2 regions of the Moraxella bovis genome follow, and region 1 is predicted to be linked to the other one. Evidence: predicted binding sites of a transcription regulator. Region 1 holds the regulator's gene; the other holds the start of a gene.
What was found. Region 1 encodes PhoB, which activates phosphate uptake and scavenging genes when phosphate is short. Its sites were predicted from a motif close to TGTCATNAANCTGTCATAA; they were not measured.
Positions count from the first base shown of each region.

Region 1 (16,868 bases):
AACGACCTGATTGCAGGCGGTATTGGCGATGACATTATTTTGGGTGGATCATGAGTATAAGTCAAATGGTAAAACACCGATACATACCGACTCAAATAATCCCAACAACACCCATAACAACAAAAAAGGCGATCGGGCATTGGGCGGACGAGGTGATGATGTGATATTGGGGGATGGGTATATAAGGTTTTGGCAACAGTCAAAGACTATTTTTAAATTGAGTTAAAGAAACAAAAATCTGATAAATTCTCTAACAATATATTGACAATGTATTTTTGCTATGTTAGATTAAAAAAATGTTTAAACATATGTACCAAAAATGCCCCACTCTCACGACACCATCCAAGATTGGCTTGTTTCTAATCGTCTTTATGAAGACAATCTGTTTTATTATGCTCTTATCATCTGTTTTTGGTTCTTTATCGGATTTGCTTTTCTTGGCTTTGAGCTAGAAGGATTTAGCTTACAGCAAAATTTGTTCTTTAACTTCATCTATTATCTTATCATCTGTGCTTGTATGGCACTTTGTCCTGTTTGGTTTAAGCTATTTTTTGGGAAAACACATACTGCCAAACGAGAGCAAGAATTACACGCCCATCTTGATGAACTAGATGATGAGGACAGACAAGAAGTCATAGACTACCTAACCCAAACAGGAGGTCTTGCCATGCGACCTATCCAAAGGTGGGCATTGGTGTTTTTGGGGTCATACTTTTTATTTGAAGTATTCTTTATTTCGGCATGGGTGAAGGAGATGGCACTGGTGTGGCAACCTGATTGGGTGATGGGGATTGTGGAATGGGTGAGGGGGAATACCAATTTACCACCATTGAATGTGGATAGGAAGTTGTTTGACTTAGATATTGGGTTATCAAGCGACAAGATTTTGCATACAATGTATGAATCGGAAACCGAATTTTTGGATTCTGAATTTGGCAAATCAGCCCTTTTATTTCATTTTTTTTAGATTTATTAATGTTCCATTAATTTTTATATCGATACACATGTTATTATATAGATCAATTGGTTGGAGTGGCATAAATCGGTTTAAGGTAAAAGAAGAATACCGAAATTTATGCGATTTGTTAAAATCTTATTTATGGGTTTCGTTTTTGGCGTTTTTTTGTGTTCTAATGATTGTTGGCACTATTTTGCTAATTCAAAGCTTGGAAATTTCTGCTAGAATGTCCATGAATATAGTGATATGGATTGATAGCTTTTATTTGAATTTTTGTTTTGTGTTTGCTGTCATTAGTGTCCTTATACTTATTTCATGGCTTAAAATGAGTAAAAAACTTATTTTAAATATTATTAATTTTATCAAACAGTTCTTTCAACCAACCTAACGAGGTATTTTTATGAGTAATTTAACTGGTCTAGCAGATGCTTTCTTTATTGAAGAAGCAAGAAAAATTCTTGAAAAACATTCATTTGGTTCTGTAACCGACAAAGAGGGCTATGAAAAAGTTTGGGAAGCCCGTAGGTTGGGTTGAGTTTACGAAACCCAACATTTTAAGTTCAAGTCCTGAATTTGTTGGGTTTCACTATCGTTCAACCCAGCCTACGAGCTGTTTTTGATTTGAATATTGTTTATTTATTCTTTATGATATTTGTAATGTTGTTTATTGGTTGGGTTTATATGATTATAGACTTAGGTTTGTCTTTTATTAACTTTATCAAGAGGTTTTTCCTATGAGTAGTAATGGTCAAAATTTTGAGTTTTCAGCCCGTAGGTTGGGTTGAGGTACGAAACCCAACATTTTCAATTCAAATTCCAAAATATCAGACATTGCCATCGCTTTTTATTTAACCCACCAACCATCATATTTTTGTAAACACACTAAAAAATACTTGTAAACAACCATTGCTGGCGCTACAATCGCTAAAATTTATAAAAAAATCCCATTATGTCTGATAATCTTAAGCATTACAAATCTCTATTAGAACAAGTTTCCACCAACCCCGCCATTATTACACAGCTAGAAATGATGGCAGAAAATGGTGATGGTGAGCTGACCTATATTTTAGGTTGGTGCTATTTTAAAGGTGAATACTTACCCAAAGACCTTACCAAAAGTATGTACTGGCTAGAAAAAGCCAAAACACTCGGTGATGACAGAGCAGAAGAGCTGATGGTGTATTGTCGGTTTTTGCAGTTGATGGACGAGTGAGTATTATTATGACAGATGAACAGGCATCAAAAATAGACTATAAAAATCTAATAGCGAGTATTATAGGTATTGCTCTCTCAATCTTTGGTATTGCATTTCTGTTTGTTTTTATGATAATTCCAATGATTTTATCATCAAAAATAGCACATTTAGCCAAAAACCCAAAAAACATCAGAGATGATGGCTGTTTGATGTATGCAAGCAAGTCAGATAAACACGGTAGTCTTATGTTTTATCTTAATCAAAAAGGACCTTATACATTAAGGCAAATATCCATCTATCCTGAAAAGTCTAGCCGAAAACTGGGTAAATTAATTGATGAGAGCGGACTTTCTTATCATGAGTTTGCAAGCATTCATAGCAAAGAATGTATAAAAGTTAGGTATGTGTCTGGTAAATTTTTATGGGTTTCTAGTGCTGATATTTATGATTTTTATTAATTTTTATTTTTAACCAACAGGTGATTTTATGAGCGAACAAACATTTCTTGACTATGCTGATGGCAATAAAGGGAAAAGAAGAAGCAACTATGAATACAAATGAACAAGAGTTAAAAAATAATCGCATAAAGTTAATGCAAGATATTTTTGGCTCTATCCTTTTGGTATGTAGTTTGGTATTTCTATTTGTTGTTGCAGGTATTCCAATGATTGCATCAGTAAAAGTATCACAGCTTGCCAAAGATTACAAAAACATCAGAGATGATGGTTGTTTGCTCTATGCTAGCAAGTCAGATAAACACGGTGGCTCTATGTTTTATCTTAATCAAAAAGGACCTTATACATTAAGGCAAATATCCATCTACCCTGAAAAGTCTGACCGACAACTGGGTAAATTGATAAGAGAGAGTGGTCTTTCTTATTATGATTTTGAGAGAGTTTATAGCAAAGAATGTATTAGGGTCAGATATATCCATAGTAAAACACTATGGGCTTCTGGCGACCATCTTTATGATTTTTATTAATTTTTTATTTTTAACCAACAGGTGATTTTATGACTAAGCAAACATTTCTTGACTATGCTGAGACCAAAAAGGGCAGTATTTTATTGTCTAGTGTCAGCGTTTCTAACAATATTTTATCCGCTATCAATGCAACGGATACTGTGGCTGATAATGAAAAAATGTCAGAAACGGAACGAGCCATTACACTTGCCGTCTTTGATGTTATTGGTATTGTTGGAACCTTTCTTGGGGAATCCAAAATTGGTCAGCGTTTGAATGTTGTAAGTTGGGGAGCAGAGGCAGGATTGGTTGGGCATAGATTGTTTTTTAAAAATCTCCCAGACTATAATGCACATAGGGACTTTAATTCGCAAAAATACGAAAAACATAAAGGCTACATCCCATTAACGCTAATCTATGACATCATTGCAGATACAGCAAAACTTACAGAAAAATTATCCGACATGGCAAGAGTGTTGGCTAAGATACCTACCACGCCCGCCTCAATCATCTTAAATGTTGCCTCTGCTTTGATTACACAAGTCAGTGCTAGTCTTGCTATCAAAACCAACAATGTTGAAATCAAACCTGAATACCTTGAAGAATACAAAAATGCTGATGATGAAGGGCGTGAAATTATTCGCCAAAAGCTCTCTGGACTGATGGTTCACAAAGACGATTTTTCATTTGCCGAAGCTCTTGGTGAGGCGATGATACATGTACTAACCAATAAAGAAGCTTTATTTGGCGTATTAGAACAAATCATTCATCAGTCAATACCTGACATTCTAAACCCATTTGATAAGCCAAGAGAAGATGAATTGATTGGCACATTGGGCGATGATGTGATTGATGCTAATAGTTTCTTTGATGACCCCTATATGATGATGGGACATGATGGCAATGATACTTTGATTGGTGGTAGCCGTGATGACCATCTTGATGGTGGTAATGGCAATGATGTATTAAAAGGCAATGGTGGTAATGATGAGATGCGTGGAGAACAAGGCTACGACACCTACCACATCAAAGACCGTGATACCATCTATGACGCTGACGGCAAAGGCAAAATCCTATTTGACAACAAACAACTACCAAAATCCTTTATTCTAAAAGATGGTACATCAGGCATATGGGAAGCCAAAGACAGTATAGGAAATGTGATATATACCGCCATTAAAACAATCAATGATTTGACCATTTTTTCTGAAACCTCCCCCACCGACAGCGTTACCATAAAAGACTTCTTCACCACCGCCACCATCACAGGCGACAACCACAATGTTTATTCCGCCCTTTCTCTTGTCTTAGCAGACAGTAAAGAAGATGCTGACACACATGGTGTCTATACCATCAAGACCAATGACACATTGCATTCAACTGTTCATATCAATGGCTTTATTTCTAATAACATCGCTGTGATGGGTTCTGATAAAGTGGACTTTATCAATGCACTGGGGGCTGACAAACGCCTTGATATAGACACACAAGGGGGTAATGATGTGATTTATGGCGGCGATGGTCATGATATCTTAAAAGGGGGTGATGGCAATGATGTGATTTATGGCTCTGCAGTCTTTTATGATTTTGAACCCAAAGACAGTCAAAGGCTACCTAAGCCAAAACAAGACAAAGAGGGTAATTTAATTGGGGTGGATAAAGATATTATTATTGGTGGCATGGGAAGAGATTTGATTGCAGCAGGGATTGGGGATGATGTGATTTGGGTGGACAATGAACAAGCAGAGTCTAATAACACCCATAACAATGACAAAGGAGACTGGGCATTAGGCGGACAAGGAAGTGATGTGATTTATGGGGGAGCAAATAAAGACTTTTTACAAGGTGGGGCGGATAATGATTATGTGTATGGCGGTGGTGGCGATGATGTGATATTGGGGGATGGGCATATAAGGTTTGGCATAAAAAATCAAGTGCTACGCAGTGATAATCAGATTTTAAGCATAGAGCATACCTACGACCAAGTCAATCACAAAGAAAACACTCTAAAACAAAAAACCGCAAATTTACAAGACTACAAAACCTTTGAATGGAACATTCAAGTAGAGACTGACAAAATGGATTATCTCTTAACCAAACAAAAAGACATTGCTTTGGCAAATAATTACCATCTTTTAGACGAATCATACAAACACAATGCCAATGACTTTTTGTACGGCGGCAAGGGAGACGACCTTATCATCGGTCAATATGGCAATGATTATCTAGATGGTGGTGAGGGTGATGACATCCTATGGGGTGATGATAACAGAGATGAGAGTATTGAAGGGAATGACACGCTAAAAGGCGGTGCAGGACGAGATAGGCTAATTGGTGGCAAAGGCAATGATGCGTATGTGTTTGACCTAGAAGACCTAGCCAAAAGCGGGGCGGATGACAAAACCATCATTGACAGTGATAATAGTGGCATCATCAAAATCAATCATTATGATCTAACAGGCACACAGTTTTTTAAATCCGCCAATGCCAGCAACCTCTACCAAAGCAATGATGGCAAATTTGACTTGATAAGATACGATAACGGCAACTACAGCCTATTAAGCAAAGACTTCAACGCCTCCATTGCCATCGAAAACACCCCCACCACAAAAGATGGCGACAATGACATCTTGCTAGGCATGATACTAAAAGAAACCAAAAACACCGCTCCCATCGTTCATAATCCCGTCTCTGACCAGATGGTGTTGGCAGAGCGAGACATCGCACTCGGTCTTGGCGAGGTATTCTTCGATGCCGATGGTGATGAGCTGACGTATAGTATCCAAGGGGCGGATGGACTGCATTTTGACCCTGCTACGAAGATGCTAACAGGCAGGGCACCTGATAAAGGGGTATTTAACATCACATTGACCGCCACCGACCCCAAGGGCGAGCATGCCAATACCAGCTTCACATTAAGAGTAAATGAACGGCCAACGCTCGTCTCTGCCTTGACTCTACCGCTTGTGCTAAGCCAAGATGATGCCATGATGCAGATAGGTCTAGATAAGCTGTTTGTTGATAACGATGGTGATGCGTTAAGTTATTCGCTATCGGCAAATTCTTTGAGCGGTATCTACATTGACAACAATCATCTCATCATAGACCCTGCAACCACAGAGATTGGCATGCATGACATTATCATAACAGCGACAGACAGCTTCGGTCAGAGTGTCAGTACCAATACCAGCTTTACCATCAAAGGCAGTGAGCCCATCGTGATGCCAGAGCCTGCTCTGCCCATCACGCCAACGCCCGACCCCATCACTGTTGGTAAGCGATATGTGGGCAAGCTCGGTGCTGATGATATTGTGGGTGATGATAAAGCCAATACCATGAATGGTCTGACAGGAGATGATGTCCTAAGTGGCGGTCGTGGTAATGACACGCTCATCGGTGGATTTGGTCATGATACCTTAATTGGCGGACTCGATAACGACCTGCTTATCGGTGGCTATGGCAATGATACTTATCTGTATCACAAAGGCGATGGTCTGGACACGATTCGTGATGTTGGTGGGTTGGATATCTTAAAGATTTCGGGGCTGACGCTGTCTGATTTGGGCTTTGCCAAACAGGGCAATCATCTGTTTATCGATGTCAAGCAAAATGATGATGGCATTATTATTGAAGATTATTTCAAATCAGGCAGTATTATACCAAGCCAAAAATCACCCCCCAACATAGAGCGTATCTACATCAATGATAAGTTTGTCGGGCATGATGAGATTATCAAGATGGCGGATGTGATTATTTAAGGTTTAAGGCTAAGAATGTTAAAAAAGAGTGTTTAATAACACTCTTTTTTCTAGTCTGCTGATGGCGGATTGTGCTGATTGGGGTGTGCCTGCCTTTGGTATTTGCATGAAAGATGAGATTTAGCCATTTTCATGCAAAATTGGTTAAAATTGTCAAATTTTCATCTTATCTTATAAAAATGTCATCAATGGCAGGCACGCCCTAATACGCCTAAAAACTTAACATGATGTATTTGTCATAAATACACCAATCTTAGTATCTTATCTATTGTCCATTATCCTAATACCGCCATCATTTCACCTTCTACCAAATGCATACTAATCGCCTTATCAATGCGGACATTGACAAATTTACCCAGTAGCTCATCACCGCCACGAAAAATCACCGAACGGGTGTTGTCGGCTGTGCCGTGCAAATAGCCATCTTTGCGGTTGGCACGTTCTTCGACCAGCACTCGCACGGTCTGTCCGACCATCGCTCGGGTCTTGGCAAAGGTGGAATCCTTGATGACTTCCTGAAAAGTCGCCAATCGCTCTTTTTTGGTCTCAAAGCTGACATTGTCAGGCAAATCAGAGGCAGGCGTACCAGGGCGTTTTGAGTAGATAAAGCTGTATGAGTGGTCAAAATCTAGCTCTTTGGCAAGATTTAGCGTGTCGGCAAAGTCTTCATCGGTCTCATTAGGAAAGCCGATGATAAAGTCGCTGGATAAATGCAAATCAGGTCGAATGGCTTTTAGTTTGTTGATTTGATTGATATAAATGTCAATGGTGTGATTGCGTTTCATCGCTTGCAAAATGGCGTTAGAGCCAGATTGGACAGGCAAGTGTAAATGCGAGACGAGTTTGGGGATATGCCGATAAGCGTCAATGATGTCATCGGTGAACTCTAAGGGGTGGCTTGTGGTGTAGCGAATGCGTTCAATGCCGTCAATGTGGGCGACATAGTGCAAAAGTTCACTAAATCGGCAAATCGTGCCGTCATCTTTCTCGCCCCGATAGCCATTGACGTTTTGCCCTAATAGGTTAATTTCACGCACGCCTTGTTCGGCAAGTGCGTCAATCTCGGCAAGCACGTCATCGAGCGGACGAGACAGCTCTTCGCCACGAGTATAAGGCACGACACAAAACGAGCAGTATTTTGAACAGCCTTCCATGATAGAGACAAATGCCTTGTAGCCTTCGACCTTTGGCTCGGGCAAAAAGTCAAATTTCTCAATGCTAGGAAATGACACATCAACCACGCCAATGCGAGTTTTGCCGTTTTTGGCGGTGTTGGTATATCCTCCGTTCAACGCTTTGGCACGAGCGGTCTTGGCGGTTAGTTCATCATACATCTGGGGTAGGCGGTGCAAGGTCTGAGGGCCAAAAACCATGTCCACATAGGGGGCACGTTTTTGGATATTATCGCCTTCTTGGGACGCCACACAACCCCCCACGCCGATGACCAAATGGGGATTTTTATCTTTGAGTTTACGCCAACGACCCAGCTCGGAGAATACCTTTTCTTGGGCTTTTTCACGGATAGAGCAGGTGTTCATGATAAGCACGTCGGCTTCATTGATGTCATCGGTAACGATCATGCCATGAGAGTCGCCCAACACATCACCCATTTTTTGGCTGTCGTATTCGTTCATCTGACAGCCTTGGGTGGCGATAAAGACTTTTTTGGGGGCGGTTGGGTCTTTGGGTAATTGTTCTAAGTGAGACAAATCCAACTGCGATAGCGTGGGGGCGCGGGGTTTGGTGTCGGTTTTGGGATTAAAAGTAGCAACGGTCATGGTTTTCTCCAAGGGTTTGCCAAAGGGGGGATAAAGGGACTATTATAGCACATGGCAGTGGTATTTTGGAAAAATATGGCTTGCTCATTTGGCGGTTTATTCTTTTTTAAACTGTCAAAATGTTAAACTGTCAAATTGCTAATTTTACCCGTCCCATGCCCATCCCTTTTTACCCTGTCATAAAACTGTCATCAAACATTCACTAAGCTGTCATACAAACACGGCAAAATACGCACAGCGATTGTAAATTGCCATCTGCAAGCAGTCGCACCAATTTTCCCATTACATCGGAGTTTGTATGTCAGTTCAGTTATCTTTTACTCACAAACTGCTTGCTCTAAGCGTGGCAGGCGTATTTGCCCTAACAGGGTGCAATCAAAATACCCCCGCCGATGGCAAACCTGCCGAAACTGCCCTCGCTACCACCGCCCCCGCCCCAAGCACAGGCGAATTTGCTGAGCTAAAAATCACAGGGGTAGGGGCATCATTCCCACAGCCCATCTATGCCAAGTGGTCGGCTGATTTTAACTCTGCCACAGGCGGACAAGTCAATTACCAATCCATCGGCTCATCAGGCGGTATCAAGCAAATCAAAGAAAAAACCGTGGACTTTGGGGCATCGGACGCACCGCTTACCGTGGACGAGCTAAACGCTGACGCGCTGATTCAGTTCCCAACCGTGATTGGCGGTGTTGTGCCTGTCATCAATGTCGATGGCGTGAGTGCAGGGCAATTAAAGCTAGATGGCGACACGCTTGCCAAGATTTATCTGGGCAAAATCACCAAATGGAACGACCCTGCCATCACTGCCCTAAACGAAGGCGTAACCTTGCCTGACGCCAACATTACCACCGTGTTCCGCTCGGACGGCTCAGGCACGACCTTCAACTTCACCGACTATCTCACCAAAGTATCGCCCGACTGGGCAAGTGCAGTTGGCGTGGACAAAGCGGTCAAGTGGCCAACGTCCGCCACAGGTATGGGTGGTAAGGGCAATGACGGCGTGGCAAGCTACGTGGGGCGTGTCAAAAACTCCATCGGCTATGTGGAATACGCCTTTGCCAAACAAAACAACATGGCTCACGTCTCCTTAAAAAACGCCAAAGGCGAATTTGTCCAGCCATCGGCAGACAGCTTTGCAGCGGCAGGGGACATTGACTGGTCGGCAGAAGCAGGCTTTAACAAAGTGCTGACCAATTCGGACACGGCAGGGGCATGGCCGATTGCGGCGGCGACCTTTATCATCATCCACAAAAATCCCCAAAACCCCGAACAAGTCAAAGGCGTGCTTGAATTCTTTAATTGGGCGTATGCCAATGGCGATGACTCTGCCAAAGCCTTGGATTATGTGCCATTTAGCGACACGGCAGTCGGTCTATTTAAGGCAAGCTGGGCGGAAATCAGAGGGGCGGACGGTCAGCCGTTGTTTAATAAATAATGTGGATAAAAAATAAGGGCGGATATTTTCGCCCTTATGCCAAATTAAATTAGGTTAATTAAAAATATATAAATCGCAATTTAAAATAATTTGGAACTCATAATGTTTTAAATGATTAAAAACAAGTTAATATCACACAGGGCGAATGTGATTGCCTCTACAATTTTACAAAGTGATGTTAATAAAAATAGCCAATTTTCCAAATTATTTTGCATTACCATTTAAATAAATTTTAATTTAAAAATCAAAAAGGTCAATCATGACAACACACACCGCCCGTGCCGACAGCCTAAAAGGTCAATTAAACAAACAAAAAAAGCTAGACGCCATCTTTGTGCTTGCCACCAAATTTTTTGCCCTGCTTGTATTGTTGTCATTGGGTGGGATTTTGGCGTCTTTGGTGATTGGGGCGATTCCGAGTATGCAAGCCTTTGGACTAGGCTTTTATAGCAGTAGCGAATGGAATCCTGTGTCGGGCGAGTATGGGGCGTTGGCTCCGATTTATGGCACGCTTGTTACGTCATTTATCGCCATTTTGATTGCCGTGCCAGTGAGTTTTGGCATTGCGGTGTTTTTGACCGAGCTATGCCCAAAAATGCTCAAAAAACCCCTAAGCATCGCCATCGAGCTGTTGGCAGGCGTGCCGTCTATCATCTATGGGATGTGGGGCTTGTTTGTGTTTGCTCCGTGGTTTGGCGATAAGGTTCAGCCGTGGCTCATTCATCATTTGGGCGGATTGCCTGTGGTCGGCACGCTGTTTAATGGGGCTCCCATGGGCGTTGGGCTGTTTACCGCAAGCCTTGTCCTTGCCATCATGATTATTCCCTTTATCGCCGCCACCATGCGAGACGTGTTCGCTGTCGTACCTGACCTGCTAAAAGAATCCGCCTATGGCGTGGGGGCAACCACGTGGGAAGTTATGACCAAAATCGTTCTGCCCTACACCAAAGCAGGCGTGGTTGGCGGTGTGATTTTGGGGCTTGGGCGTGCGTTGGGCGAGACAATGGCGGTAACGTTTCTTATCGGCAACACCTTTAACATCACGCCCAGTATGTTTGCATCGGGGGTGTCCATCACGTCCGCCCTTGCCAATGAATTTGCCGAAGCGTCCAGCGAACTTCATTTATCATCGCTACTGCATTTAGGCTTAATCTTATTTGTCATCACCTTTATTGTTTTGTCAATTTCCAAAATTATGCTGATGAAAATTGATAAAAAGGCAGGGAAATAAGGTGATAAGATTAAAGGTAAGTTTTTAATTTTAAATAAATGTATTTTAAATAAAGTTGTAGGGGTGTGTTGCACACGCCCATTGCTAAGACTAATATGGTTGGGCGTGCAGAGTCAGCCTCTGCGGTGGTATATTTTGAAGTTAAACAAGGATACACCACCAACCCCAAAGGTTAAAAGAAGGTTATCATGGCCACACTCACGCACGAAAAGCCAACTGCCCCAACGCCCAAATTCCATGAGCGGATGAATGGCACGTTGTACCAAAAACGCAAATTCAAAAACGCCCTTGGCATCGGCTTTACCATGTCAGCGATGGTGTTTGGGCTGTTTTGGCTTGTTTGGATTTTGATTACGCTGTTTTCTCGTGGGGCGACAGGCTTTATGGAATTGCCCATTTTTACCGCCAACACCCCGCCCCCTGCCACCGTGGGCGGTCTCAAAAACGCCATTGTTGGATCGGCAATGCTTGTCTTTTCGGGGCTGTTTATCGGCACGCCTGTGGGACTCATGGCAGGGATTTATTTGGCGGAGTTTGCCGATAATGATGGCAAATTTGGGCGGACGCTTGGCGGTGTTACTCGTTTTTTAAATGACATTTTGCTGTCCGCTCCGAGTATCGTCATCAGTCTGTTTGTCTATGCTCTGATGGTTTCGGGCGGTCGGGGTTTTTCGGGTTGGGCAGGGGCGACCGCTTTGGCTCTTATCGTCATTCCTGTGGTCGTGCGTACCACCGAGAATATGCTCGCCCTTGTGCCAAATGCCCTACGAGAATCCGCCTACGCCCTAGGCACGCCCAAATATAAGCTCGTGGGACACGTTACCCTAAAATCCGCCAAAGCAGGCGTGATTACAGGCGTACTGCTTGCCTTTGCCCGTATCACAGGCGAGACCGCTCCGCTCTTATTTACCGCTTTGAATAACTTGTATTTTAGTATGGACATGAGTCAGACGATTGCCAATTTGCCAAATACGATTTATCAATTTTCTATGAATCCTGATATTACTTGGAATAAATTGGCGTGGTCGGCGGCACTCTTGATTACCCTTGCTGTCTTATCATTAAATGTCTTGGCAAGATTTATTGGCGGTAAGAAATATAAATAAGCGATTAAATAGGCATTGCAAAATTAAATGTATTTTGTCATTAAATAAATAAGGGCAAATATAATTTGCTCTTGTAAAATATAGCAAATGTTAGGTTGTTTTTTTAAAATTTTTTAATTGCCAATTAGGAAAAATCCCATGTCAGTATTATTAGAAAAACCCACCCAAACCCACACTTCATTTACCAATCATCAGGCAGATTTTATGACCCTAAACACCCCCATTGTAGATAACCATATTCGCCAAACCGACAAAGTCATTGTGCCAAAAATGGCGGTGCGTGAATTGGACTTTTATTATGGCGATTTTAAAGCCCTAAAAGGCATCAATTTAGACATTGCCGACAAAAAAGTAACGGCTTTCATTGGTCCCTCAGGCTGTGGCAAATCCACCTTGCTTCGCACGTTTAATAGAATGTATGATTTGTATCAAGGCATGAGAGCAGACGGGCAGATTATCCTAGATGGCGAGAATATTTTGGACAAATCGGTGGACGTAAACTTGCTCCGTGCCAGAGTGGGCATGGTGTTCCAAAAGCCCACGCCTTTTCCGATGTCCATTTATGACAATGTCGCCTTTGGGGTGAAACTCTACGAGAAGCTCTCAAAATCGGAGATGGACGACAGGGTAGAGTGGGCATTAAAAAAGTCCGCCCTATGGAATGAAGTCAAGGACAAGCTAAAAGCGTCAGGGCTGTCCTTATCAGGCGGACAACAGCAACGCCTATGTATCGCCCGTGCCGTGGCAACTCGCCCCGAAGTCCTGCTACTTGATGAGCCAACGTCTGCCCTTGACCCGATTAGCACAGGGGCGATTGAAGATTTGATTGATGATTTAAAAGAAGATTATACCATTGCCATTGTTACGCACAATATGCAACAAGCGGCACGCTGTTCTGATTATACCGCTTATATGTATTTGGGCGATATGATTGAAATGGGTGAGACCAAAGAGATATTTACCAATCCCAAACAAAAAGCCACCGAAGATTATATTACAGGGCGGTATGGTTGATTTGTTTTTATTTAAATACTGATTATAAAAATTTAACTTTAAAAAATGATTTTTGTTAAATGATTTTTTTAAAAAAAATACAATTAACAATGCCGATAATTTTTAATTAAAATTTGGAAAAATAATGGAAAAACACACTTCAAAATCCTACGACCACGAATTAACCTTTGCCAAAGAGTTGCTCCTAACGATGGGTAATTTGGCAATCAGTAATGTCGGTAAAGCCATCAAAGCCTTATCCGATGGCGACAAAGAGCTGGCACGGACGGTCATCGAGTCGGATAAGACAATCAATGACTATGAAAGACAGCTTGATGATAAGGTGGTAAAACTTGTTGCCATGCGTCAGCCCACGGCGGTGGATTTGCGGTATATCATGAGCATGAGTAAGGCGGTGATTGACCTTGAACGGATTGGCGATGAAGCGGTAAAAATCGCTCGCATTGCCCTATATGACACGCCCATTCATGCCAACATCCACACCCTTGCCGACAATGTGCGTATGATGACGCTGGACGCTCTAGAAGCCTTTAATAATCACGATAGCCGTTTTGCTTTTGATGTCATGCAGATGGACGAGCTTGTCGATAGCGAGTATGGCGAGCTTTTAGCAGGGTTGCAGGACAAAGATGAGATAAAGTCGTCCGAGATTATGCACACGCTGTGGGTGTTACGAGCATTGGAGCGGGTGGGCGACCATGCCCGTAATGTGGCGGAGCTTGTCATCTATACCAGTAGCGGTACGGACATTCGCCATAGTGAGATGAGTGTGGTGCGTGATGTTGTGGGGGAGTAGGGTGGTTGCAAATAGTTACCCACTTTTGTGATGTTTTGTGTTATTGTTATAGTATTGTTACTTTTTGGCAATGCCCTGTATGGGCTGCTGTGTAAATTAAGGATAACCCATGCCTACCATTTTAATCGTTGAAGACGAACCTGCCATTAACGAGCTGATTGCCACGACGTTACAGATGGCGGATTTTGAGACGGTGTCGGCGTATGATGTCAAGACAGCTCATCGTCAGATTGTGGACGCTTGCCCTGATTTGATGATATTGGATTGGATGTTGCCCCAAGGCACATCGGGGGTGGATTTTTGTCGCTTGCTCAAAAAAGACAGCAGTACCGATGACATTCCCATCATCATGCTGACCGCCAAAGGCGAAGAAGACAACAAAGTACTGGGGCTAGACGCTGGGGCGGATGATTACATGACCAAGCCATTTAGCACCAAAGAGCTGGTTAGCCGTGTCAAAGCGGTGTTACGCCGTAGTATGCCAACCGATAAAGTGCTAAGCGTGGGCGAGCTGTGCCTTGATGACAAAAGTCAGCGTGTCTCGGTCGCTGAGTCGCCTGTGGTGGTCAGTAGCACTGAGTATAAGCTGTTAAAATTTTTCATGACCCATCCTGAGCGAGTGTACAGTCGCAGTCAGATATTAGACCATGTGTGGGGTGGTAATGTGTACATTGATGAGCGTACCATTGACGTGCATATCCGCCGTTTGCGTAAAGTGCTTGCCCCGCATGGCGTGGATGGGCTGATTCAGACAGTGCGTGGGACGGGTTATCGGTTTTCTAATCAATGATTAATAAAAATATTTGAAAATTCAAAATGATATAACAAAAGCAAGGCAAGTTTCATGTTGGACGATAAAGGGCTTGATAAGAAAGGGCTTGATAAGACAGACACGACGGCAGATGTTGTCGGTCAGTCATCGGCTGTCAATGCAAAGGCTGTCAATGCAAAGTTGGGTACAGCCCCTGGTTTATCCGATGATTTTTATCAGATATTAGAATCGTCCGATGACATGCTGATGATATTAGACGAGCATGAACAGATAGTGTGGCATAACTCATCGGCACTGTTTATCTTGACCGCTTATGTGGATAAGCCCATCATCGGTGCTAAGGTGTCATCGCTGATTTTAAATCATGAATTTTTGGAAAAATTCCCTGATATTTTTCACGCCATTTATCAATCTGTCAAACTGACCAATATCGCCAAACCTGCCGAGCCTACCGCCAAATCCGCCAAACAAGCCTTTGAGTTTTTTGGGCAGATTTACTGTGGCGAAATTTATAAGGTTACGCTCGCAAGGATTAATAACGCCCATAACCACGTGCTTTTGACCGTCGCCAATCACACCTACATTCATCATCTAGAACAAATGCGAACCGACTTCGTGGGCAACGTGTCGCACGAAATTCGAACGCCTTTGACGGTGCTGATGGGTTATATTGAGACATTCTCAAGCGCCTCAAGCCTAGAACCCAAATGGCAACGGGGCTTTGCCTTGATGAGTGAGCAAGCACGGCGAATGAATAACTTAGTCAATGACCTGCTCATGTTGTCACGACTAGAACATGACGACAGCGAGCAACAAGTGACGGTGGACATGCCCCGACTGCTCATGCAGGTCTTTGATGATGCCCGTGCGACCAACAAAGAGTTCGGGCATTTGTTAGACATACACTTAGACACCGAACGTCATGTGTTAGGCATTGAGAAATATTTATACAGTGCCATTTTAAATCTCGTCATCAACGCCATGAAATACACGCCCACAGACAGCACCGAGACAGGCAGGCAGGGCGAGATTAGCATTTTGTGGGAAGAGACATTAGATGGTGGACTGCTGAGTATTGCCGATAATGGCATTGGCATTGAAGAGACGCATTTGGCACGCCTGACCGAGCGGTTTTATCGGGTGGATAGTGGGCGTTCTCGTGCCACGGGTGGGACGGGGCTTGGGCTTGCCATTGTCAAGCATGTTCTGCACAAACATGGGGCGAGCTTGCATATTGATTCGGTGCTGGGTCAAGGCTCTACCTTTAAAATCCTATTTCCCAAAGAGCGGTTGGTTTGATGATTTTAAAAATTGGGCGTGATAATGATTTTGGGGTTTTTAAAAATATGTTAAAAATGGGCGTACAGATATTGATAACACCAAATTTTAAAATCCTTCTAAACCTTTTAAAATCAATCTGACAATTTTATCACTTTTATCCACTTAGCCACACAGCCAAAGGACAGTTATGTCAAGTATCATCGATGATGAACTCTTATGTGCCATTGATTTGGGGTCAAACAGCTTTCACATGGCAATCGCCTATGTCAAAGATGGCGAGCTAAAAAAAATTGCGTCCATGTCCGAAAAAGTCCAATTGGGGGCAGGGCTAGATGAGCAAGGTCATCTAAGTGCCGACGCCCAAGAGCGTGGTCTGGCCTGCTTGTCTCGCTTTATGGGTCGCTTAGATAACGTGGCAGGCGAGCGTTTGCGTGTGGTTGCGACCAATACCCTAAGACAGGCGACCAACAGCGATGAGTTTATTGCCAAGGCAAATCAGATTTTGCCTTGCCCGATTGAAGTCATCTCAGGGCGTGAAGAAGCTCGCCTTATCTATCTGGGCGTGGCGAACACAAACCCT
Region 1 covers NZ_CP087840.1:296,901-313,768, forward strand. Annotated here, with positions in the region: gene LP107_RS14570 (hypothetical protein) at 1-54, shown strand, start outside; gene LP107_RS01465 (hypothetical protein) at 320-967, shown strand; gene LP107_RS01470 (hypothetical protein) at 1,359-1,493, shown strand; gene LP107_RS01475 (SEL1-like repeat protein) at 1,908-2,171, shown strand; gene LP107_RS01480 (hypothetical protein) at 2,180-2,611, shown strand; gene LP107_RS01485 (hypothetical protein) at 2,701-3,135, shown strand; gene LP107_RS01490 (putative Ig domain-containing protein) at 3,165-6,872, shown strand; gene miaB (tRNA (N6-isopentenyl adenosine(37)-C2)-methylthiotransferase MiaB) at 7,148-8,650, opposite strand; gene pstS (phosphate ABC transporter substrate-binding protein PstS) at 8,949-10,088, shown strand; gene pstC (phosphate ABC transporter permease subunit PstC) at 10,348-11,319, shown strand; gene pstA (phosphate ABC transporter permease PstA) at 11,508-12,425, shown strand; gene pstB (phosphate ABC transporter ATP-binding protein PstB) at 12,564-13,439, shown strand; gene phoU (phosphate signaling complex protein PhoU) at 13,564-14,235, shown strand; gene phoB (phosphate regulon transcriptional regulator PhoB) at 14,345-15,025, shown strand; gene LP107_RS01530 (ATP-binding protein) at 15,080-16,306, shown strand; gene LP107_RS01535 (Ppx/GppA phosphatase family protein) at 16,476-16,868, shown strand, end outside.

Region 2 (16,868 bases), 420 kb from region 1:
CGATAAGTTAGAAACCAAATTTGTAACCATCGGCACAGGCGGTGCGTCAGGTCCTTATAACATCATCGGCACCTCACTTGCTGAAGGCTATGCCAGTCAGTTCGGTGCCAACGCCAAAACCCAAACCACAGGGGCATCGGTTGAGAACCTAAACCTACTTGACCAGAAAAAACTAGAAATGGCATTTGTCATGAGTGACGCTCTTAACGAAGCGGTAAGCGGTACAGGCAACTTTAAAGCCCCACTTACCAGCGTGTCACAAATCGCCACGCTATACCCCAACTATGTGCAGATTGTTGCCTCACAAGCCTCAGGCATTAAAAGCATTGAAGATTTGCGTGGCAAACGTATCGCTGTTGGCGCCCAAGGCTCAGGCGTAGAAGTCGCCACTCGTGCTTTGCTTGAGGGCTTTGGTATCACTTATAACGATGTTAAGGTGGATTATTTAGGTTATGCCGAAGCGGCTGACGGTCTAAAATCAGGCAAGTTAGACGCAGCGTTCTTGACCAGTGGTCTGCCTAACTCATCGCTCATGGAGCTAGAACAAGGCTTTCAATTACAAATGGTTGCCATCCCTGCTGACAAACTTGCCGAGATTGCCAAAACCAAAACTTACTTTGTCCCCATGAATATTCCCAAAGGCACCTACAGCAATACCGAAGATGTGCCAACGGCGGCGATTTTAAACACCCTTGTGGTGCGTAGTGATTTGAGCGAAAATGACGTTTATCTTTTAACCAAATCACTCTTTGAAAACTTGCCTGCCCTGCAAAACGCTCACCAAGCCGCCAAAGACATTGACATTGCTAAGGCTCAGACAGGCTTGGTTGCACCACTACATGCAGGGGCAAAACGTTACTATGATGAAATGGGTGCTGCTACTGCCAACGAACCCATCTCTGGCGACACCGTCCAAACCACAGAGAGCGAAGCAACTACCGAAACTGTTAAAACGACCATCGAAGAGAAGAAGTAAGTCATTATCATCAAGCACCCAAAAACCATAGTCATCATCAGCATGGCTATGGTTATCCTTTGTCTGATGGGGATATTTACCCCTACCAACAATGCGGTAATATTAACCGCCGACACTCATCACCACACGCTCGCTCGTTGTCGTCTGCCTGATGGCTTTATTTTAAAATGGCGACATTCAGTAGAAAAGCAGTATTGGCAAGAAGTGTATGAGTTAGACAAGGATATACTGGTTTTGACCAAGACTTATATCCAAACATTCGGAGCGGGCGTGCCTAGTACAGGCAAGACCATCAGCGCTCCCGAAGGCTATGTGGGACAACTTATCAATCAGTCCACACCTCAAATCAGCTGGATAGTCTCAACCAACATGCAAGGCGAGATTTTGAGCGACACTCAGACGTTATCGCTTTATAAAATCGTCCCCGAATACAGCCAAATCCATATCAGTCCAGAGCAAGTGAATTTTTGGCAGTTTTATCACATCCCTTCATGTTTAAAACAACAAAGAGAATAACATGACAAATGCAAAAACCCCTGACGATACTGGCATATCAGACAGTAAAGCTCAAGAGATTTTAGAAAAATTTGACCGAGAATCTGTCACTCGAAACCCCAAAAACAACTGGGTGTGTTATCTGATTGCTGGCATTGCCATTTTGTACTCGATTTTTCATTTATACATCACCTTCAACCCCCTGCCCGAACTGGTGCAACGCTCTATCCACGTGGCAGTGGGGGCGGCTCTTATTTTTTTAATCTATCCCCCCGCCAAAAAATCCAGCCGTCAAAAGGTCGTTTGGTATGACTGGATTTGGGTGGCTCTTGCCTTGTCCAGTGCTGGCTATTTGATATGGCAATACCAAGACATCGTTACCGTACGGGGTGGTATCCCCAACCAAATGGACATCGTCTTTGCCATCATCACGGTGGTGGTGGTTATGGAAATGGCACGGCGGATTACAGGGTGGATTTTACCAATTTTTGCCTTAGTTTTTTTGGCGTATCCATTTATCAGCCACATGGATTTTATGCCTGATCGCCTACTGACACGCCCTTATGATTTTGGCGATATTTTTGGACAATTATACCTAAAAACCGAAGGGCTATACTCGACCGCCATCGGTGCGTCTGTTACCTTTATTTTCTTGTTTATCTTATTTGGCTCGTTTTTGGCTCGCTCTGGTATGGGACAGTTGTTCAACGATTTGGCGTTGGCGTTGGCAGGTCATAAACAAGGAGGCCCTGCCAAGGTGGCGGTGATTTCTAGTGGCTTTATGGGTTCTATCAATGGGGCTGCTGTTGCCAACGTGGTTGGCACAGGGGCATTTACCATTCCACTCATGAAACGTGTGGGATATAGCAAAGAATTCTCAGGGGCGGTGGAAGCCAGTGCATCTGTCGGTGGACAAATCCTACCACCCATTATGGGAGCGGCCGCCTTTATCATGGCAGAAACCACAGGGGTCAAATACAGCACCATCGCCCTATCGGCGGTACTGCCTGCCCTACTGTACTATCTGGGCGTGATTGCTCAGGTGCATTTTAGAGCAGGTAAGCTTAACTTGCGTGGCATCCCCAAGGCGGATTTGCCCCGTGCCAAAGAAGTTCTAAAAGCTCGTGGACATATGCTCCTACCCATCGTGTTTTTGGTGGTACTACTTGCCAAAAACGTGCCGATTGGCTATGCTGCTGCCTATACCATTGGGGCAACCATCGTGATTAGCTGGCTACGTCCTGAGACTAGCATGGGCTTTAAGGACATTTTAGGGGCATTTGAAGACGGTGCCAAACAGTCGCTATCAGTCATGGCAGCGTGTGCGGTCGTGGGCGTGGTCATCGGTGTGGTAAACCTGACGAGCTTTGGTACAGTCATGACATCGTCCATCGTAACGCTTGGGGCAGGCTCGCTGTTCTTGACGTTACTTCTCACTATGCTTGCCTCTATGGTGCTTGGCATGGGCTTGCCATCCATTCCTGCCTATATCATTACCGCCACGATGGCAGCCCCTGCCTTGGCAACGTTTGATGTGCCGATTTTGGTGGCTCATATGTTTGTGTTTTATTTTGGGATTTTTGCCAACATCACACCACCTGTGGCATTGGCTGCCTTTGCAGGAGCGGGTATTTCTGGGGGTGACCCCATGAAAACAGGCTGGCAGTCACTCAAACTAGCATTGGCTGGCTTTATCGTGCCATTTATGTTTGTCTATAACCCCAACATGATGATGATTGATGTTACCGACATGGCAGTTACCGCCAAAGAGTTTGCCATGCCAGCATGGCACGTTATTGCTACTGTTGCCACCACATCCATTATTGGCGTGCTTGCTCTATCAGCGTCCGTAGAGGGTTACTTTAAGACCACGCTACCGATATGGGCGAGGGTTGTTACTGCTATTGGGGCGTTTTGCCTTATCGTGCCTGAGACCATGACGGACGTTATTGGTCTTGGGGTGGTCATTGCCATGTTACTATTGAATGTTAAAATGGCAAAAAAACAAACTGCTCTGTCTTAATCCATGCATCGCCTTTGGGCGGTGTTTTTTTCAAACCAAAAAATAGACAGAAACACCCATAAACAAATCCTAGCATGACCCCCAAAATCATGTTAAAATAAAGTGATTTTTATTCATAGTTTTTATTCTCAACAACCTGGAAAAGCATTATGGCTCATCAAGATGTTCCTGCACAGGACAAAACTCACGACACCGCTTTTTTATCCGAAGCGGATGCTCAGCGTTTACAATTTGAACAAAACGCCCTGCATTACCACGAACACCCCCGTCCTGGTAAAATCTCTGTCACTCCCACCAAACAAATTGCCAACCAACGAGACCTAGCTCTTGCCTACTCCCCTGGCGTGGCGGTGCCTTGTCTTGAAATCGAAAAAGACCCTAAACTTGCCGCCAAATACACCGCTCGCTCCAATCTAGTTGGCGTGATTACCAACGGTACTGCTGTGCTTGGGCTTGGCAACATTGGTGCATTGGCGTCCAAGCCTGTCATGGAAGGTAAAGGCGTGCTATTTAAGAAGTTCGCTGGCATTGATGTGTTTGACATTGAGATTAATGAGACCGACCCCGACAAATTCATCGAGACAGTGGCAAGCTTGGAGCCGACCTTTGGCGGGATTAACCTAGAAGACATCAAAGCACCTGAGTGCTTCAAAATCGAGCGTGAACTGCGTGAACGCATGAATATTCCTGTATTCCATGACGACCAGCATGGTACCGCCATCATCTCAGCCGCCGCCCTGCTAAACGCTCTACAACTTAACGGCAAAAACATCGGCGAGATTACGCTTGTCTGCTCAGGGGCAGGGGCGGCAGCGATTAGTTGCCTTGATTTGATTGTGGCACTTGGAGCCAACAAAAACAACATCTATGTGCTTGACTCAAAAGGCGTTATCACGACAAGCCGTGAAAACCTAGACGAATCCAAAGCCCGCTTTGCTCGTGATACCGACAAGACCACCCTTGCCGAAGTCATGAACGGTGCCGACGTATTTTTAGGTCTGTCAGGGCCAGGCGTGGTCAGCCAAGATATGGTACGCTCAATGGCAAAAGACCCGATTATCTTTGCCCTTGCCAACCCAACCCCTGAGATTATGCCCGAGCTTGCCCATGCGGTGCGTTCGGACGTGATTATGGCGACAGGTCGCTCAGACTACCCCAACCAAGTCAATAACGCCCTATGCTTCCCTTATATTTTCCGTGGGGCATTGGACGTTGGGGCAACTGTCGTTAATGAAGAGATGAAGCTTGCGTGCGTACACGCCATCGCAGCGATGGCTCACACCGAATCCACCCCGTCTGTGGACAGTCAAAAAGACGAAACTGGCAAAAGCTTTGGGCGTGAGTACCTTATCCCCGGTCCTTTGGAGCCAAATCTTATCCTAGAGATTGCCCCTGCTGTTGCCAAGGCTGCGATGGACACAGGCGTGGCAACCTTGCCGATTGCAGACTTTGATGTCTATCGCCAAAAATTGTCTGAGTTCATCTATAATACTGCTCTTGCCATGAAGCCCATCTTCAACAAGGCAAAAGCCAACCCCAAACGTATTGTCTATGCCGAAGGTGAAGACATCAATGTGTTGCGTGCGGTGCAAGTGGTGGTGGACGAGCAAATCGCCCAGCCTATCCTTATCGGTCGCCCCGAGATTATCAACCAAGAAATCGACAATCTCGGTCTGCGTTTGGTCGATGGTCAAAACATTACCATCATCAACCCCAACAACAACCCCCACTACGACAGATATGTCGAATATCACTACACAGCCAATCAACGCAATGGCGTCAGCTTAGAGCTGGCTCGTCGTGATGTTCGCCGTAAAACCACGCTTATCGGCTCACTCATGGTCGAGCTTGGCGATGCGGACGGCTTGATTTGTGGTACGTTTGGTTTTTATCACTTGCATTTAAAATACCTAAATCAAGTCATCGGCAAAAAAGATGGCGTATCCAACTTCTACGCCATGAGTGCCGTACTCATGCAAAACCGCAACCTGTTCATCGCTGATACCTACATCAACGAAGACCCAACCGCCGAAGAGCTTGCCGAGATGACCATTTTGGCAGCCGCAGCAGTACGTCGTTTTGGTATCACACCAAAAGTCGCCCTACTGTCACATTCTAACTTTGGGGCATCAGACCGTACTTCTGCTCTCAAAATGCGTCAGGTGCATGACATCTTAACAAAGATGAACGTGGACTTTGAGTTTGATGGCGAAATGCATGGCGACACCGCCCTAGATGAGCGTATGCGTCAGCACAGCTATCCATTTAGCACCTTAAAAGGCTCGGCAAACCTACTTATTATGCCAACGCTTGACAGTGCCAACATCGCCTTTAACCTACTAAAAACCGCCACAGGCTCGGCCGCCCTAGGGCCTATCCTGCTAGGTGCGGACAAGCCGGTGCATATCTTGACACCTTCTGCGACCGCTCGTCGCATCGTCAACATGACCGCCCTATCGGTATCGGACGCTCAGGACATGGCAAAATAAGCCGGTCAAACCCAAAAAGCACTCATCAGGGTGCTTTTTTTATTGGTTAATTTACGCTACAATGAGCCAAATTTATCAAAAAAGATTTACCATGCAAGTATATTTGGTTGGTGGGGCGGTGCGTGATACGCTCTTAGGTCACCCCATCAAAGACAAAGATTTTATGGTGGTGGGGGCAAGTCCTGCCGACCTGCTCACCCAAGGCTTTACCCAAGTGGGGGCGGATTTTCCTGTGTTTTTGCACCCGCACACCTATAATGAGTACGCCCTTGCTCGCACCGAACGCAAAAACGGCAAAGGTCATCAAGGTTTTGCTGTACAGACGGACGGAGTGAGCTTACAAGACGATTTGGCACGCCGAGATTTGACGATAAACGCCCTTGCCATAGAAGTTGACGGACTGTTTGACGACACGCCACGCACAGGGCAAGTGGTGGACTTTTATGACGGACAAAATGACCTACGCCACAAGCTCTTACGCCATGTATCCCCTGCATTTAGCGAAGACCCGCTTCGTGTATTGCGAGTCGCTCGCTTTTATGCCCGCTTTTATGAGCTGGGTTTTACGGTCGCCCCTGACACCGCTTACCTTATGCAAAGCATTGCCAGTCGGGGGGAGCTTTTGCACCTTAGCCGTGAGCGGATTTGGACGGAATGCGTGAAGGCTTTTGATGAGATGTGTGCGTTTGCGTTTTTTGAACTGTTATTTGATTTAGATATTTTAAAACAAATTCTACCCGAGCTAAACACCATTTGGCAAAATAACACCATTCGCCAAACCACTTTTGATAAATTAAAAACCGCCCACGATAAGCCATTGCATATCAAATTTGCCATATTAACCTATGGATTTTTGGATAATAAAGCGGATTTATCAAAACTGTGCGAGCGGTTATTAACGCCCAAAGCCATTACGCAATTTGCCCAATTATTCATCACGCTTTTTGATGAATTAACCCATTATCAAGACATTTCTGCCGATAAATTATTAATGTTAATAGAAAATACCAAAGCCCAAAAAGACAAAACGGTATTATTTGATTTGATTAATGCGGTAGAAATAGTAAATAATAAAACAATCAATCGTGAATTTTTTCATCACGCCATGAGCCTTTATCAGTCGGCAACGATTAACGATATCGATAAATCATTAAAAGGTAAACAAATTGGCGATGAGCTGACACGGTTACGCTTATTAAAATTAAGCGAATTTTTAAAAAAGGCAATTTTATGAAAAAAGTCGCCCTAATCACAGGCGGAGCAAAACGCATTGGCAAGGCAATCGTCCAAGCCTTTCACAACAAAAGCTTTAATGTTATTATCCATTATCATCACAGCCAAACAGATGCTCAAAATTTGGCAGATGAATTAAATGCCATTTGTGATAATAGTGCCAAAATCATCAAGGCGGATTTGGCTATCGTCAATGATAAAAATACATTGGCAGATTTTAAAAATCACGCCATAGCTTTATTTGGGCGGATTGATGTTTTGGTGCATAATGCGTCAAGTTTTTATCCAAGTGATGTCAATGATGATTTGGATAAGTGGCAAACGGACTGGGACGATTTGTTTTTGACCAATGCCAAAGCTCCACTATTTTTAAGTCATGTTTTTAAAGATGAGCTTATCACAAATCATGGGGCGATTATCAGCCTGCTTGACATTCACGCACGAGATAAGCCCTTTATCGGCTACCCCATTTATAACATGGCAAAATCGGCACATCTGGGCATGGTGCAGTCCTTGGCGTTGGAGTTTGCTCCAAGCGTGCGGGTCAATGGCGTCTCCCCTGGTGTGAATATTTTTCCAGAAGATAACAAAAACAACGAATTAGACGATGCCATCAAAGACAAGCTAACAAAATCGGTTCCTTTGCAAAAAATCGGTACGCCCAATGACATCGCCCAAGCGGTGCTATTTTTGGCGAACGCTCCTTATATCACAGGGCAGATTTTGGCGGTGGACGGTGGACGGAGCTTGACGTTAAGGGGTAGCTAAAAAAGGGGATGACTAAAAAAGACAAAATATAAAACAGCAAAAACCCACCATCAGGCGGGTTTTTGTAAGAGTGTGATACAAATTAGAATTTGTATTCTAGACCTGCACCGACACCATAAGCATTTGCTTTGTTGCCAGTAGCAGTATTGCTTAGGTTAACACCTTCAGAACGTTGGTAAGCACCATATAGATGACCAGTGGTTGCTTTGTTAAAGGCATATTTGCTACCAACTACGGTACGGAAGATTTCAGCATCTTTATTGCCACGTGCGTTATCAACAAAGTCTAGCTGACCGTAAGCAGTCCAAGGGGTTTGTACTAGCTTGTGTTCAGCAGATACAGTGAAAGCATTCTCTTTTTCACCGCCTTTTACAAGCTTGGTGTTTTGATATAATGCACCAACAGTAGTTGCAGGGCTTAGATCGTAAGCACCACTCACACGAGCTGCTCTTAAGTCACCTGCTTGAATATAACTAACACCGGCACGATATGGGGTATTGGTAGGTTCATATTGAACACCAACACCGAATGCGTCACGAGCCAAAGTATCTGTACCGTTGTTCTCATCAAGAACATACATGCCTAGGAAGTTAACACCGTTATATTTTGGAGAGACATACGCAAGGGCATTGTTAGCACGTGGGCTATCAATAGCGGCTAGCACATTATTACCACCGATAACACCGCCTTCTGTTACATTAGCATAGTCAACCATGCCATCAATGGCACTCAAGCGGCCAGCAAGCAAAATACCATATTGCTTATTAGATAGACCCAAGAACGTATCACGAGAGTAGAATTGATCTTCATTGGCATCAACATCAATACCATACTCTAATTGATACACAAGGTCAGTATTGACAGTTAGAGCTTCTGAACCTTTAAAACCGATACGAGAGGCGTTAGAGTTTAGTTGGGTACGAGAGTCTTTGCTTGCACTGTTGCTATTACCGTCTTGTACATCAAGAGTCAAGAACGCTTTACCATAAACTTGTGGGGCAGCTTGAGCAACTGTGATAGACAGAGCAGCAACGGCTGACGCTAAAAGTAGTTTTTTCATGGGTTTCTCCACTGACATTTTTAGTGATGGGGCTGCTGTACGCTTGCACCCGATGTGATAAGCTAATAACCACTTAACAACCTATCGCGGTTTTAAGTTATTGCCAATATGGGCATTTCATCATAGTTTCGTGACATATTCGTGACAACTTTTACATTTTTTGATAATCATGTATCAAATTTTGCATAAGTTTAACACAATAGACAAAAACAGTCATCAATCCCATACCGTGTGTATAGAATACCAATTTTGTCATATTTTGCAACACCTTTTATCACAAAAATTCACACTTTTTTAAATAAATTTAAAAAAATACATATTTATCAATGATTTATAATGTTACTGATTTCCAAAAAATTTGTAAACATTGAGAATATTTTTTAATTGGATGATGTTTTTTGACATGACATGAAGTTATATAGCATTAATTTTAGATAAATGTATTAATGTTTTATATGTGTTATATTGCACTATTGTGTGAAAAATAATCAATTTGTGGCTGTACGTGACAACCAAAACGGGTTCACAGATGGTTAAATCATGCTAAAATATATCCATGATTTTAATGTTTAATCAATATTGGAAATATTTATGACCGACATACTGCCCGAAGATGACTTGCACGTCATCGCTAGCCGTACCAAAGCCAAAACCGACATCAGCCATATTCATGCATTTTTGGGGGCAAAAACCAACGATAAATGGCTCGCTGTCGCCAAAGATAATCTCCCCCTACTCATGCAAGACCACGCCAACTGCGAGAAAAAAGCAGCAGGGACGGCGATGAATTTGATTTTTCGTTATGAGTTTCACAAGGATTTGCAAGAAAAACTTGCCCAGCTGGTGCGTGAAGAGATGCTCCACTATGAGCAGGTGTTAGAACTCATGAAAGAACGTGGTATCGCATGGTCGCACCTGCCTGCGGGGCGATACGCCAAGGGGCTATTAAAGCACAAACGCACGTGGGAGCCTGCCGGCATGATAGACGTGCTGATTATCGGGGCGTTTATCGAAGCTCGTTCGTGTGAGCGATTTTCGGCATTGGCGGATGTGATTGATGATGAAAAGTTATCAAAGTATTATAAATACTTACTCAAATCCGAAAGCCGTCATTATGAAGATTATCTGGCTCTTGCCCAGTCGGTATCTGATGAGCCAATAGATGAGCGAGTGGCGTTTTTTCGGGCGGTGGAAGCGGAGCTGATAGATAGCCCTGATGGGGAGCTACGCTTTCATAGTGGCGTGCCTGACTTTGTTTAAAATTTATACAAGCAAGCCATCATCTTATTTATCAATCATCGGATTTTAAATTTTAGCGTGCGTGGTGCTTGCAATTTGGGCGGGCAGACGCATATTATGGCTTTACTTTTTGCCTTGGTTTTAACTTTAAGTGACTGATGGCTTACAGTTAAAAGCATTCATCTTATCATCTTACCTTTTTACCTTTGGAAATATTATGACCACTCATCACAAACTCATCATTCTAGGTTCAGGACCAGCAGGCTACTCAGCAGGGGTGTACGCTGCCCGTGCCAACCTAAACCCCGTCATTATCACAGGGCTACAACTGGGCGGACAGCTTACCACCACCACCGAGATTGACAACTGGACAGGCGGAAAAGAGGGCTTAACGGGGGGTGAACTCATGGATAACATGAAAGAACACGCTGAGCGTTTTGGCACCGAGCTTATCTATGACCATATCCACACCACCGACCTACAAAACCGCCCTTTTACCTTAACAGGCGACAACGGCACTTATACTTGTGATGCTCTTATCATCGCCACAGGAGCAACTGCTCAGTATCTAGGCTTGGAGAGTGAAACGACATTTATGGGGCGTGGCGTGTCAGCGTGTGCCACCTGCGACGGCTTTTTTTACAAAAACCAAAAAGTCGTCGTCATCGGTGGAGGCAACACCGCCGTAGAAGAAGCCTTGTATCTATCCAACATCGCAAGCCATGTTACCCTAATCCACCGCCGTGATAGCCTTAGAGCCGAGAAAATCATGCAAGACCAACTATTTGAAAAAGTCAAAAACGGCAACATCACGATTGAATGGAACAGCAGTGTCAAAGAAGTCGTGGGCGATGACATGGGCGTAACAGGCGTGATTATCCAAAACACAGACGGCACCACCAAACAAATCGATGCCATGGGAATGTTTGTCGCCATCGGACACAAGCCAAACACCGCCATTTTTGACGGTCAGCTTACTATGAAAGACGGCTACATCGTGGTAAAAAGCGGACTGGACGGCAATGCCACCGCCACCAGCATTGACGGCGTGTTTGCTTGTGGGGACGTGGCAGACCATATCTACCGCCAAGCCATCACATCGGCAGGGACAGGCTGTATGGCAGCGTTGGATGCGGAGAAGTACTTGGATGGGATGTGATTTCACCCAAAGCAAACCACGGATTTAGACACACAGCCCATTTAGTATTGTTTTTTAAATGGGCTTTTTATATGCCTTTCAATGGCGACTTTAACTCCAACAACAAAAAGACAAACCGCCTAGGCAATTTGTCTTTTTGTGGTTAAAAACCTACATTGAATATGCTTTATCAGGGCGAATGTGATTTACCCCTACATATCCAAATTTTAAAAATACCATTTTTGTCTACAAAACAATCATTTATCTCATCGTAACAAACTCTTCAGACCCTGTCGGATGAATGGCAACGGTGTTATCAAAATCACGTTTGGTTGCCCCCATTTTTATGGCGACAGCAAAACCTTGAATCATCTCGTCCACACCAAAGCCCACACCGTGCAAGCCCACCACTTTTTCATCATCGCCCACGCACACAAGTTTCATGCGACACGGCTCACGATGAGCGGTAATGGCAGAGTACATGGGCGTGAAGTTGGATTTATAGACCTTGACCTTGTCCGCCCCAAACTCGTCAATGGCGTCTTTTTCGCTCATGCCGACCGTACCAATGGGCGGATGGCTAAACACGACCGTGGCGACATTGCTATAATCTAGGTGTTCATCGGGCTTATTGTTAAACAGGCGTTCGGACAGTCTGCGACCGCTCGCCACCGCCACAGGGGTCAGCTCAATGCCGTTTTCAATAATATCACCCACCGCATAAATGCCGTCTACCGTGGTGTTTTGGAATTTATCCACGATGATTTGCCCCTTTTCGTTGGTTGCCACGCCTGTTTTGTGCAAGTCAATGACATCAGTCGCTGGCACACGCCCTGTCGCCCAAATCAGGCATTCTACATTTAGGGTTTCGCCATTGTCAAAATACACGGTCAGACCGTCATTTTTTTCAATTTTAACAGGATTTACGCCCGTATGGAACGTAACGCCGTCTTTGTCCATGACATCTTGCAAAACTTCTACAATATCTTTATCAAAACTCTTTAAAATACCGCTACGCACGCACAAATGCGTATCCACGCCCAAGGCATTCATCACGCCTGCAATCTCAACGCCAATGTAGCCACCGCCAACAATCGCCACCGATTTTGGCAGTTCGGTCAAATCAAAAAAACCGTCCGAGTCAATGCCGTATTCTGCCCCCTGTATGTTTGGACGGTGTGGGCGACCGCCTGTGGCAATCAAAATATGGTCGGCGGTAATGGTCTCGGTCTCGCCATTGTCATAGCTGACTTCTACTGAATTTTTGTCAAGAAATTTGGCAAAGCCGTTGATTAAGGTTACGCCGTTTTTTTCAAAGGTGTTTTTATAAGATTGATGAATGCGGTTAATATAAGCGGTGCGGTTTTCGACAAGTTTGGCAAAATCAAAGTTTATGACATCAAGCTCAAAACCATAATCAGGGGCGTAGTTGTGAATGGCGGTTGCCATGTTCGCTCCGTACCACAGCACTTTTTTGGGTACACAGCCTACGTTGACGCACGTTCCGCCAACGTGCTTTGCTTCAATCACGGCAACTTTTTTGCCGTACATACTGGCACGGTTGGCAGAAGCGATACCGCCACTACCGCCACCAATGGTAATATAATCAAAATGTCTGGTCATGGGTTTTCTCCAAAAAAGGTTGGGTTATTATAACGCATAATGGGGGCGGTTGATGGATTTTGGGAAGAATGTTTGATAAAATTTTTTGATTGTTGATAGATGATTTTTTAATTGATTAAACTAATAAAATCCTGCTCGCCAATATCGATAGCGGTATGCGTGGCAATGCGATTTTAGATACCATACTCTCCCCTTAACTCATTGATATAGTCATTGGTAACTGGCTGGGCATTAGCTGATGACGGTAAAGAGCGAATACCCGTTAGCTCAAAAAACTCATCATCACCAATCTCTTCTTGGGGTGCTAAGAAGGATTGGGGTTGTTGCTCATCAACCAACTTTTCTGCCATTGACACAAGATAATCACTTGCCGACATATTTTGTTGTTTGGCAATTTGTACAATCTGCGTTTCTACTTGTAGGGGTAGGTCTAGGATTATCATGGATGACTCCTTTTTAAAGATACACCCAACCAACTTGATATTTACCACGGGTTTGTAGGCGTGTGCTGAGCACAACCTTTGATGATATTACTATACAAGGCGTGCTCAGCACGCGCCTACGTCCACACATCATTGTATTTGTAGTAATTTTAAAGTTTCTTGGGTGTAACTCATTGTAGCACAATCGAAAAACAAAAAAACCCAATCTCAGCCACGCTCATCTAGCACGTCCCACCAATCGCTTGACGATACTCATCATCTGACCAACCACCGCTTTATCTGCCCGTCCATCTCGCCCATAGCGGTGTTTGCGATACAAACCCTTTAATTCATCAATATCTTCGGAATTATTTGGCGTTTTTAGACGGTCAAGCCAAGTCAAATAAGGCTCGCTCGCCCCCTTACTCCATGCCTTATCCTGCTTGGCAAGCCCTGCCGAGAGCTTTATAAGTGGCACGTCTAGCCCATGATACTGCCGTCTGCGTCGGTACATCATCACACCCACAAATAAGACAGCAAGCACCCCCACGCCCCCAACCAATATCCAAAACTGCTGAGCAAAACTTGTGATATTAAACCATTTAAAAAGCGAATTTTTTTGCTCATCTTGGTCATAGCCGACCACGTTTTTTTGCCAATAATAGCCCATCTGGTCAGAGTAACGTCTCAATGTTTGTAGCATCTTAAACTGCTGATAACTCCATTGCCCTATCATACCATCGCCAAACATGGACGCACCGCCCATTTCAGTTACCGCATTCATGCCTTGCTCCACACGGTCAGGCGAGACAAAGGCGGTCGGGTCAATACGCACCCAGCCCTGCCCATCAAACCACACTTCTGTCCATGCATGAGCATCCATCTGACGCACTTCCCAGCTCTGCCCATCACGCCCAAGCTCACCGCCTTGATAGCCTGCCACCACCCGAGCAGGAATGCCTGCCGACCGCATTAAAAAGGTAAAACTGGACGCATAATGCTCACAAAAGCCCGCCTTTGTCCCAAACAAAAACTCATCAATGCGGTCATCTCGCAGCACAGGGGGTGAGAGCGTATAGCTAAACCCACCCGTGGTGATAAAGTTTTGCACCGCTTGTGCATAGCGGACAGGGTCGCCCGTCTTAGCGTAGAGTTCACTGGCAAAGGTACGAGCCTGCTCATTGCCATCTTCGGGCAGGCGTAGATTAATGCGTTTTTGGACATCGGTCAGTTCAATATCCACCTTCGGCTGACTAAAATAACTGGCACGATAGCGTTTTTGGGTACTGATCGGGTAATAATGACGCAGGGTAAAATCGCCCGTCATGCCCATGCCACGCTCAGGGTGCAGGCGTGGATAATCAAGAGCGAACAGCCAGTTTTGCTCGGTTGGCTCCAAGATGACCCGATAATGATGTTCCATGCCTTGATAAGCACTCATCGCCCATTCTGGGGGCTTATCGCCATCTCGTGACAACCAAAAATGGGGCGAAAACTCACTTTGTCGCCACGTCACCCCATCAAAATCACTAAACACCAGTCCACGCCAATACATTTCATGACGGCTTGGCATTTGCCCATCAAATTCAGCACGAAACGCCAGTTCAGTCGATTGACTCAGATTAGAAAAATCCCCCGGTGACATGCTATCCGAAACACCCGTTGTCGCAGATTTGCCCGCCATCGGCAGTGACCACATCGGGGGCAGGCGAGGAAAAAACAAAAACAGCACCACAAGCAGGGGAATGGCAGGCAGGGTTATCATAGCCAGTACACGCAGTCGCCCCGAACCATCAGCATTATCATCATCACTAATGGCAATAAAACCCAATAATATCATCATGAGTGTCGGCAGTCCCACCACCGCCACGCTCAAATCCTGCCGTATCAAAAACGCCGACGCCAGCGTAAATAATGCAAGGTTTAACGCCACATAAGCGTCCCGCTTCTCATACAGCTCCCACGCCTTTGCTACAAAGCACAGCACCAAAAAGCTGACCGCCACATCCACGCCAAACGCCTGCCCAAAACTCACCCAAATCGCCACCGTGCCAACCAAAAACAGTAGCACCTGCACCACTTGATAGATACGGCGTAGTCGCCCACCACTTAGACGGTGCAGGTGTGCCTTGATACTGGGTTTTTGCATGATGATGCTGATGATGAGTACGACCAGTAGCCATGCAGGAATGCCCATCGCATGGGGAAACACAAGCGATGCCATGGCAAGCAGTAGCCAGTGATAGGCAGGCAGAGCAAGGATTTTTTGCCAAAATTTTTGGGGGCTTGTGGTTAGGGTTTTTCTACCTTGACCAAAATCGTGAAAAGTGCTGTTCATGGTGTCTGTGTCGTGTGGTTTTGCCCGATAAATGATTTGGTAAAATTAGGGTAAATGATTTGGTGAAATTAGGCAAATACCAACCTTTTTATTTATCATCAATTTATTAGGGCGTGCCTGCCTTTTGTATTTGCAATGAAAAATGCCTGTTTAAAAAAAGCAGGGGAATCGCACGTTTTTCAAGAAAAAAGTGAAGTTTGATGGTCATTCTATCAAACGAGCTTTTATTATGAAAAACCAGATTTAGCCATTTTTCATGCAAAAACATTGTTTTATTTCTAAAACATTTCTATATTTTAAATTGTATTATAAAGGTTAGGCACGCCCTAACTATCAAACCAAATCTTTTTTATAAATAAAATAACTCAAAAATGCTTTTTTAAATGATTTTAAACGGCTTTAAAAGAACTTTAAAATGGATAATATAAACCGCCAATTTTGCCAACTGCCAAAACCCATCAAGGCTCTTTGGCAAGTCTTAGCAGACATTGGCGGACAAACTCATCACCCACGCCTATCTGCCCTGCCCCACTGGGCAAAACAAGCATAAAGGGCACACCTTGGCTGGCAATGGCTTGCACCGCATGGGTCAGCTCACTTAGGCGGGTCTCATGCACCCCTGACGGCATGTCATCATAGTGCAAGCACCACTCACGCCCGAGCGAGTCGCCAAAGTGCTTGGTGAGCATGCCCGCCCCCCGTGCCACGTGCGACCATGACACCCGTGCCAAACTCTCGCCTTCTTGGTATTCGTCCAACATCTCAAAGTCGCTTTGCCCTGCCACGCTAATGGCACTTCGCTTATCGCTCTCGCTTGCCACCGCTCGCTTGTCGTTTTGCCAGTCAAAAGGGGTAGGCTTAGGGTATACAAAAATCGGACTTGCCAAATACACATACGCCCACGCACGCATGACCCCTAGCGGATAGCGGCTGCTGATGACCAGACGGGGCAGGGTCATCACCCCCCGAGTGGGGGTATAGACAGGCAATCTGACCAGCACCGATTTGCTCAGCGTTGGCGTGATGATGGTGCGAGCATTCATGAAGTCTTCTCGTGCCTGCCC
Region 2 covers NZ_CP087840.1:717,314-734,181, reverse strand. Annotated here, with positions in the region: gene LP107_RS03705 (TAXI family TRAP transporter solute-binding subunit) at 1-976, shown strand, start outside; gene LP107_RS03700 (DUF1850 domain-containing protein) at 1,025-1,492, shown strand; gene LP107_RS03695 (TRAP transporter permease) at 1,494-3,494, shown strand; gene LP107_RS03690 (NADP-dependent malic enzyme) at 3,644-5,983, shown strand; gene LP107_RS03685 (tRNA nucleotidyltransferase/poly(A) polymerase-related protein) at 6,075-7,217, shown strand; gene LP107_RS03680 (pteridine reductase) at 7,214-7,984, shown strand; gene LP107_RS03675 (porin) at 8,067-9,044, opposite strand; gene LP107_RS03670 (MiaE family protein) at 9,636-10,304, shown strand; gene trxB (thioredoxin-disulfide reductase) at 10,501-11,442, shown strand; gene gorA (glutathione-disulfide reductase) at 11,683-13,044, opposite strand; gene LP107_RS03655 (hypothetical protein) at 13,218-13,487, opposite strand; gene LP107_RS03650 (transglutaminaseTgpA domain-containing protein) at 13,705-15,804, opposite strand; gene LP107_RS03645 (DUF58 domain-containing protein) at 16,263-16,868, opposite strand, start outside.
Region 2: LP107_RS03675 (porin) is a predicted target of PhoB. The motif match lies at 9,162-9,180, and genes of this name have one in related genera.